Regions from separate parts of the Acidovorax sp. FG60 genome, predicted to be linked through region 1. Evidence: predicted binding sites of a transcription regulator. Region 1 holds the regulator's gene; each other region holds the start of a gene.
What was found. Region 1 encodes sigma-54, which starts transcription at its own class of promoters, with help from an activator protein. Its sites were predicted from a motif close to TGGCANGNAANCTGCTTT; they were not measured.

Region 1 (2,174 bases):
CGGCTTCCTGAAGGCGCGGGGCATCGGCGTGCTCATCACCGACCACAATGTGCGCGAAACCCTGGGCATCTGCGACCACGCCTTCATCATCAGCGATGGCCGCGTGCTCGCGCAGGGCACGCCGTCCGAGATCGTGGACAACGCCGAGGTACGACGTGTTTACCTTGGCGAACACTTCAGGATGTGATGAAGCCTGGACTCTCGCTGCGCGTCTCGCAGCATCTTGCATTGACCCCCCAGCTTCAGCAGTCCATCCGGCTGCTGCAGTTGTCCACGCTCGAACTCTCGCAGGAAGTCGAGCAGATGCTCGACGAAAACCCGTTCCTCGAACGCAATGCCGACGAAGCTCCGCGCGAGGAGTTTGGGCTCGAAGCCGCCGACACGCCCGCGCAGCCCGATGAGTACAGCGCCGATGATGCTATATTTTCAGGAGCTAACAGCGCAAGCAGCACAAGCGCTGAAGGCCAAAATGATGCTGAAACACCGAGTGCTGGCGCTGACGAGCCTGACTGGAGCGGTGACGGCACGGTAGAAATGGCGCCCAACGACGCGGAGTGGGGCGGGGATGCGCCCGCCCGCAACCGCAACGACTCCGAAGGCGACGAGGCCGACGCCACCGAGCTGGCCCGTTCGCATGAATCGCTGACCGCCTTTTTGCACCGTCAGGCACTGGCGCTGCGCTTGTCAGAGATTGACCGCGCAGCGCTGCGTTTTCTCATTGAATCGCTCAACGACGACGGCTACCTCGAAGAGCCGCTGGAAGAGCTGGCCATCAGCCTGGCCGGGCCGGACGACCTGGAGCAGATTGAAGAGCTGGTGCACCGCTTCACCGTGGCCCAGCGCCTGCTGCAAAGCCTGGAGCCCACCGGCGTGGGTGCGCGCAACCTGGCCGAATGCCTGACGCTGCAGCTCACGGCGCTGGCTGCCGACGAGGACAGCGATGCTGACCCCGACACGGTGCAGACCGCGCTGCGCATTTGTCAGCAGCCGCTGGAGATGCTGGCCCGCCGCGACATCCGCCGCCTGACGCAGCTGTGTGGCGACGGCGAAGAGCGCACCCGCGCCGCCATGGCGCTGATCGCTCGCCTGGAGCCTCGCCCCGGCCGTCGCTTTGCCGACGTGGAGCGCAACATCATCATTCCCGACGTCATCGTGCGCAAAGCCGGGCGCGCTAACGGCCGCGACGGCCAGCACAACTTCATCGTCAGCCTCAACCCCGATGTGATGCCGCGCTTGCGCGTGCACGACATCTATGCTGGCGCCCTGCGCGGCCACAAGGGCGGCGAGGGCCACCAGGGCATGCAGCAGCGCCTGCAGGAGGCGCGCTGGTTCATCAAGAACATCCAGCAGCGCTTTGACACCATCCTGCGCGTCTCGCGCGCCATCGTGGAGCGGCAAAAAAGCTTCTTCACCCACGGCGAGTTGGCCATGCGCCCGCTGGTGCTGCGCGACATCGCCGACGAACTGGGCCTGCACGAATCCACCATCAGCCGCGTGACCACCGCCAAATACATGGCCACGCCAATTGGCACGTATGAGCTGAAGTACTTCTTTGGCTCGGGCCTGGGTACCGAGACCGGCGGCAACGCGTCCAGCACCGCCGTGCGCGCCCTCATCAAGCAGTTTGTGGCCGCAGAAAGCCCCGCCAAGCCGCTGTCCGACAGCCAGATCGCCGAGATGCTCAAGGAGCAGGGCATCGAGTGCGCACGCCGCACCGTGGCCAAGTACCGCGAGGCGCTCAAGATCGCGCCGGCCAACCTGCGCAAGGCGCTGTAGGTACCCCGGTTGGGGGCGCATGGCTCGCCCTGTTTGAATTTTTCGTTTTTCTATCCGCCACCCCACCATGGCCCGCATCGTCTTCGACCTCCCCCCGCACTTCGGCTTTGCCACCGAGCTGCAGATCTACATCAGCCACGTGAACCAGGGCGGGCACCTGGACAACGCGCAACTGCTGAGCCTGGTCTCTGAAGCGCGGGTGCGCTTCTTCCAGTCGCTGGGCTACCCCGAGGCCGACGTGGGCGGGCTGTCCATCGTGGTCGGCGACATCGTGGCGCAGTACAAGTCCGAAGGTTTCCATGGCGAGACCATGCGCGTGGAGATGGCCCCGGCGGACTTCAACCGCTATGGGTTTGACCTGGTCTTTTGCATGACCGAGAAGACCTCAGGCCGCGAGG
Region 2 (2,174 bases), on a different contig from region 1:
GCTGATAGCTACATTATTCATAGCGTTCTGTGCAACCACGGGGGCTGCATCCAACGGGGAGTGAAAGACGGCACTGACCATGGTGTTCTCCTTGGCAGGGTGGGCGGGGCAGGGCGCTTACGCCTTGATCTTGAAGCTGTCGGCGTACTTGGCGGGGTCTTTGCCGTCCCACACCACGCCGTCCATGAGCTTGGCGGTGCGCATCGGGTCCTTGGGCACGTTGATCTTCATGGCGCTGGCAACCGACTTGTACAGGTCCACCTGGTTGATCTCTTTGGCCACGGCCAGGTAATCGGGGTGGCTCTTGATCAAACCCCAGCGCTTGTGCTGCGTCAGGAACCACATGCCATCCGACAGGTAGGGGAAGTTCACCGCGCCGTCGTTGAAGAATTTCATGTGGTTGGGATCGTCCCAGGTCTTGCCCATGCCGTTCTGGTAGCGGCCCAGGATGCGCTGGTTGATGGCGTCCACGCTGGTGTTGATGTAGGACTTCTGGGCCACCGTTTCGGCCATCTTCATCTTGTTGGACAGGCTGGCGTCAATCCACTGGCTGGCTTCCAGCACGGCCATCATCACGGCGCGGGTGGTGTTGGGGTTCTTCTTGACGAAATCGGCCGAGGTGCCCAGCACCTTCTCGGGGTGGTCCTTCCAGATGTCCTGGGTGGTGTTGGCGGTCACTCCGATGCCATCCATGATGGCGCGGTGGTTCCAGGGTTCGCCCACGCAGAAGCCATCCATGTTGCCCACGCGCATGTTGGCCACCATCTGGGGTGGCGGCACGGTGATCAGCTTGGCGCCCGACAGCGGGTTGATGCCGGCGGCGGCCAACCAGTAGTGCATCCACATCGCGTGGGTGCCGGTCGGGAAGGTGCCTGCGAAGGTGTACTCGCGCTTGTTGGCGGCCATGAACTTGGCCAGGGACGGGCCATCCACTGCGCCCTTGTCGGCCAGTGCCTTGGACAGCGTGATCGCCTGGCCGTTGTTGTTCAGGCTCATCAGCACGGCCATGTCCTTCTTGGGGCCGGCCGTGCCCATGTGCACGCCGTACACCAGGCCATACAGCACGTGGGCAAAGTCGAGTTCGCCATTTACCAGCTTGTCGCGCACACCGGCCCACGACGCTTCCTTGGTGGGGATGATGGTCACGCCATACTTCTTGTCAAAGCCCAGCACCGAGGCCATCACCACGCTGGCGCAGTCGGTCAGCGGGATGAAGCCAATCTTGACTTCCTTTTTCTCTGGGGCGTCCGAGCCCTGGGCGTGCACCAGGGCACGCAGTGCCGGGCTCACGCCCACTGCGCCCACGGTGGCGGCCTGCAGCACGGTGCGGCGGTTGAGGCTGGTTTTCAACAGATCGGTCATGGGGCGGTTCCTCGGTGCGTTAGAAAACAAAAAAGGCGTCCTCCCCTGGCCTGGTTGCATGCGCAAACGAGCTTCGGAGAGGGACGCCTTTGTCCATGGCAAAGCCCATTGGGGGGCTTTGTGTCAGCACCGGCCCGCCATTGGGTCAGTGCTGTCAGTGGTGGGACCGTCTTTGGTCTTGCCAGGGTCAATGCAAGCAGCGTGCCAGCGTGTTTTCGCCAGTTTGGCGCCACCATTACTATGTTTTTGATAGCTGCCTAGGCATGCTGGAAAGGCGCAAACGGCCTTTTTTGGCCTGCGACGGTCAGGGTTGGTGCATGCGCGCTGGCTGCACTGCGTTTGTGCGGCGCACCATCTGGGAGAAGCTGGTTGAGCTGGGCTTGGCCTAGGCGAAGGATGCCAAGCAAGGGCCGCCCCGCAGCGAGGGCATCGTCCCCCTTCCCGAATCGCGGCAGCGATTCGAGAGAAGGGGGAAGGCGCGCAGCGCCTCAGGGGGATGTCACCTGCCTACCCCAGCAGATCCATCACATCGAGCATGCGCTGGGCCACGTCCACGAGCTTGAGGCCCTTGTCCATGGCGGTCTTGCGCAGTTTCTCGTACGCGGCCTGTTCGCTCAGGCCCTGGCGCTGCATGAGCAGTCCCTTGGCGCGGTCGATGGTCTTGCGGTCCTTGAGTTCGGTCTTGGCGTCGGCCAGCTCGGCGCGCAGGGCCTGCTCGTGCTGGAAGCGCGCCATGGCCACGTCCAGAATGGGGCGGATGCGCTGGGGCGCCAGGCCCGCCACGATGTAGGCCGACACGCCCGCCGCCACCG
Region 3 (2,174 bases), on a different contig from region 1:
CGTGCGTGCTTGATGATGCCGCCGATGTAGTACAGCGCAAAGTCGCTCAGGCCGGCATAGCCGTCGCCAGCGAACAGGTTCTTGCCGTCTTTCCAGATGGACTGGTGCACGTGCATGCCGGAGCCGTTGTCGCCAGCATAGGGCTTGGGCATGAAGGTGGCGGTCTTGCCGTAGGCGTTGGCCACGTTCCAGACCACGTACTTCAGGACCTGCGTCCAGTCGGCGCGCTCGACCAGCGTGCTGAAACGCGTACCGATTTCGTTCTGGCCAGCGCCCGCCACTTCGTGGTGGAACACTTCGACCGGGATGCCCAGGGATTCGAGGATCAGGGACATCTCAGCGCGCATGTCTTGCGTGCTGTCGACGGGAGGCACTGGGAAGTAGCCGCCTTTGACGGTGGGACGGTGACCACGGTTGCCGCCTTCGAGCTTGGCGCCCGAGTTCCAGGGGGCTTCGTACTCTTCGATCTCGAACATGACCTTGCCGGGTTCGTTGGACCAACGCACGCCGTCGAAGATGAAGAATTCTGGCTCTGGGCCGAAGAACGCCGTGTCGCCCAGGCCGGAGGCCTTGAGGTAGGCTTCAGCGCGCTTGGCGATGGAACGTGGATCGCGGTCGTAGGCCTTGCCGTCACCGGGTTCGATCACATCGCACTGCAGGAACAGTGTGGTTTCTTCAAAGAAGGGGTCGATGTTGGCGGTGCTGGGGTCGGGCATGAGTTGCATGTCCGAGGCTTCAATGCCCTTCCAGCCGGCTACCGAGGAGCCATCAAATGCATGGCCGGACGTGAACTTGTCTTCGTCGAAGTGGGACACAGGCACGGTCACGTGCTGTTCCTTGCCACGGGTATCGGTGAAACGGAAGTCAACGAACTTGACTTCGTTCTCCTTCACCATCTTCATCACGTCTGCAACGGTCTTGGCCATCAGGTTCTCCTGGATAAAGCGCTTGTTGAAAAAAGGAATTTACCGAAATAAAAGCAGTTTGCGTGCCAGCTGGGTGCAGCCGCCGCACTATGAAGGAGCACTAAGGACTGCAGGCCGAGGGAGTACCCGCCGAACCGCACCAATTTAGTGCAAACCTACTATCAACACAGGGCATCACAAGCTACGCACCAATTCAGGGCCACAATTTGCACCAAACTCGTGCAACCCCCGTTTCAGGTCCCGCCATGCAGCGGGAACGAGGGGAGCAGGACCTTTGACACCCAGTTCAATATGCCGCCCGTATTGTGGATGATCCACGCTGGGCAAACTGAACACCCGAACGTTCGGGTGCGTTTTTTCGATGCGCTCCATGAGGGGCGTCAAAGCCGCTTCCATGGCCCCATAGACCACCACCGACTGCTCGGTCTGTGGCGTGCGGCTGAAAAACGCTGCGTAGTGCTGGTCCAGCACCCACTCGATCATCGGCCAGGCCATGACAGGGAATCCAGGAACAAAATGCACGGCCCCTCCACGACCGCCCTCGCAGCTGAACCCGGGGATCTTGTTGTAAGGGTTGGGAATGATGTGGGCACCTGCCGGAAACACCCCCATGTTGAGCCGGTGCACGTTGTCGGGACGGTCCGGCTCATACGTCACACCCTGCTCCTGGGCCACGTCCTGCATGCGCTCGCGGATCAGAGCCTCAGCGTCGGGGTGTAGTACCAGGTCCCGGCCCAGGGCACGCGCGGCGCATTGGCGGGTGTGGTCGTCTGGCGTTGCGCCAATGCCACCGCAGGAAAACACCACGTCACCCGACGCAAAAGCGCGCTGCAGCGTGGCCGTGATGCGGTCCGGGTTGTCGCCCACGTAGTCGGCGTAGGTCAGCGAAAGCCCTCGCGCTGACAGCAGTTCAATGACCTTGGGCATGTGCTTGTCGGCACGCTTGCCAGACAGGATTTCATCACCCACGATGATCAGACCGAAAGATGGGATCATCGTGCAGGGCTTCCGTTGGCAGGAGATGGGGGGGCAGAAAGAACGGCAGTGGGCGACGCCGCAGGCGGCAGCGCGGAATGCGCGGGCTCCCCCGCGTCTGCAACCTTCGGTGTAGACACTTCAACGGGTGTTACCCCTGTGCCCTCTGCGCGCAAGCGCTCCAGGGCTGCCAGGCAATAGTGGGTGAACCAGAGGGAAGAGAACGCAAAAACCAGGGTGTAGATCCAGATCGCAAGCGGCACCAGAATGAAA
Region 4 (2,174 bases), on a different contig from region 1:
CCCTGGCGTCGTTGTCCCACCTTGCCGTACTCCTTGTACGGCCTGAGGCCGAACGCCTAGGGATGGCCGCTTCGCTGAGTTTTTTGAGCCGCTCTAAGTCCATCCCGCCCACCACTGCGCCCTCGTCCACAAGGCGAGAGGAAGAAAGCTCAGGTCAGATCCATCCGCTGCGCGCCAGCCACTGCACCAGCAGCCGTGTCACCGTTTCAGGTTGCTCCATGGTCAGCATGTGGCCGCTGTCCGGCAAGAGGTGGTGCTCAGCACCGGGCACCAGCGCCGCAATCTCAGCCGAACATTCGGGCGGCGTGAGCTGGTCAGCCTCGCCGCATACCACCAGCACCGGGCAGGCCACGCCGGGCAGGTGCTGGCGGGCATCGGGCCGATGGATGACGGCGCGGTTCTGGCGAACCAGGTGGGAGGCGCCTGCGTCCAGCACAAAGTCGAGATAGGCCTGCACCAGCTCAGGCCGCGTGGCGTTGTCAGGATGAAAGGCAAAGGCCACGTTGGGCTCGATCACTTCGCGCAGGCGGCCTTGTTCAAAGAGTTCGATAGCGGCTTCGCGCAGCGCCCGCATATCCGGCGTCTCGGGCCGCGCGGTGGTGCCCAGCAGCGCCAGCCCTGCCACACGCTGCGGCGCCTGGCGCGCGGCTTCCATGGCGATCATGCCGCCCATCGACGCACCGGCCAGCACCAGTGGCCCCGCGTGTTGTGCCAGCAGGCGTGCGGCAAAGTCTTCGATGCGGTGCAGGTTCACATCCTGGTGGGCGGTGGCGACCTCGGGGCGCAGCGCGGCGGGCAGCAGCGGCAGCACGCCGCGCCACATGCGTTCATCGGCGGCCAGGCCGGGGAGGAGCAGCAGTTGGGGGGATTGGGACATGGGTGAATCAGGGCATCACCAAGTTGGTGCGCAGTCAGAAAAACAGGCGGCCCCGGCAGCGGGGTACGGACCGCACATTGTGAACAGCCGATGACCGCTTGTCACCGCCCCCGGAATAGTTGCCCGCGATGGCTCGGGACTTGCTAGCATGGCCTGCATATGCCCATCCACGCCGCGCTCCACCACGTCACGCATTACCAATACGACCGGCTGGTAGGCCTCGGGCCACAGACCATCCGATTGCGGCCCGCGCCCCACTGTCGCAGCAATGTGATTTCGTACTCGCTCAAGGTCGAGCCCGCGCAGCACTTCATCAACTGGCAGCAGGACCCGTTTGCCAACTACCAGGCGCGGCTGGTCTTCCCCGAGAAGACGCGCGAGTTCAAGGTCACGGTGGACCTGGTGGTGGAAATGGCGGTGTACAACCCCTTCGACTTCTTCCTGGAGCCCGAGGCCGAGAACATCCCGTTCAACTACAGCAGCGATGTGCAGCAGGAGCTGGCGCCCTACCTGGCTACCGACCCGATGACACCGCTGGTGCAGGCCTATCTGGACAAGGTGGACCGCAGCAAGCAGCGCACCATCGATTTCCTGGTCAAGCTCAACCAGCAGGTATCGCAAGACATCCGCTACCTGATCCGCATGGAACCCGGCGTGCAGACACCCGAGGAAACGCTGCAAAAAGCCAGCGGCTCGTGCCGCGACTCGGGCTGGCTGCTGGTGCAGCTGCTGCGCCACCTGGGGCTGGCGGCGCGGTTTGTGTCGGGCTACCTGATCCAGCTCACGCCGGACGTGAAGGCGCTGGACGGCCCCAGCGGCACCGACCACGACTTCACCGACCTGCACGCCTGGTGCGAGGTCTACCTGCCCGGCGCAGGCTGGATCGGCCTGGATGCCACCAGCGGCCTGATGGCGGGCGAGGGCCACATCCCGCTCGCTTGCACACCCCAGCCCTCGGGCGCCGCGCCGATTGAAGGCGGCGTGGACAAGGCCGAGGTGGAGTTCAGCCACGAGATGCGCGTGACGCGCATCTTTGAATCGCCCCGCGTGACCAAGCCCTACACCGAAGCCCAGTGGCGGGCCGTGCTGGCGCTGGGCGAGCGGGTGGACGCCGACCTGGTGGCGGGCGATGTGCGCCTGACCATGGGCGGCGAGCCCACCTTTGTGGCCGTGGGCGACCGCGACGCGCCGGAGTGGAACACCGACGCCCTGGGCCCCACCAAGCGCGGTTTTGCCACCGAGCTGGTGCACAAGCTGCGCGCCGAATACGGCCAGGGCGGCTTCCTGCACTTTGGCC

Region 2: a site for sigma-54 is predicted at 1,552-1,569, ahead of ACODS0_RS24310 (CmpA/NrtA family ABC transporter substrate-binding protein). Genes of this name have one in related genera too.
Region 3: a site for sigma-54 is predicted at 977-994, ahead of glnA (type I glutamate--ammonia ligase). Genes of this name have one in related genera too.
Region 4: a site for sigma-54 is predicted at 1,007-1,024, ahead of ACODS0_RS02005 (transglutaminase family protein). Genes of this name have one in related genera too.

What each region holds. Positions count from the first base shown of each region.
Region 1 covers NZ_JBMDJC010000005.1:19,765-21,938, forward strand. The annotation lists gene lptB (LPS export ABC transporter ATP-binding protein) at 1-187, shown strand, start outside; gene ACODS0_RS09030 (RNA polymerase factor sigma-54) at 187-1,776, shown strand; gene ACODS0_RS09035 (acyl-CoA thioesterase) at 1,844-2,174, shown strand, end outside.
Region 2 covers NZ_JBMDJC010000024.1:38,345-40,518, forward strand. The annotation lists gene ntrB (nitrate ABC transporter permease) at 1-81, opposite strand, end outside; gene ACODS0_RS24310 (CmpA/NrtA family ABC transporter substrate-binding protein) at 118-1,362, opposite strand; gene ACODS0_RS24315 (ANTAR domain-containing response regulator) at 1,870-2,174, opposite strand, start outside.
Region 3 covers NZ_JBMDJC010000029.1:47,652-49,825, forward strand. The annotation lists gene glnA (type I glutamate--ammonia ligase) at 1-926, opposite strand, end outside; gene ACODS0_RS25970 (competence/damage-inducible protein A) at 1,101-1,922, opposite strand; gene ACODS0_RS25975 (EI24 domain-containing protein) at 1,919-2,174, opposite strand, start outside.
Region 4 covers NZ_JBMDJC010000001.1:441,188-443,361, forward strand. The annotation lists gene ACODS0_RS02000 (alpha/beta fold hydrolase) at 155-877, opposite strand; gene ACODS0_RS02005 (transglutaminase family protein) at 1,037-2,174, shown strand, end outside.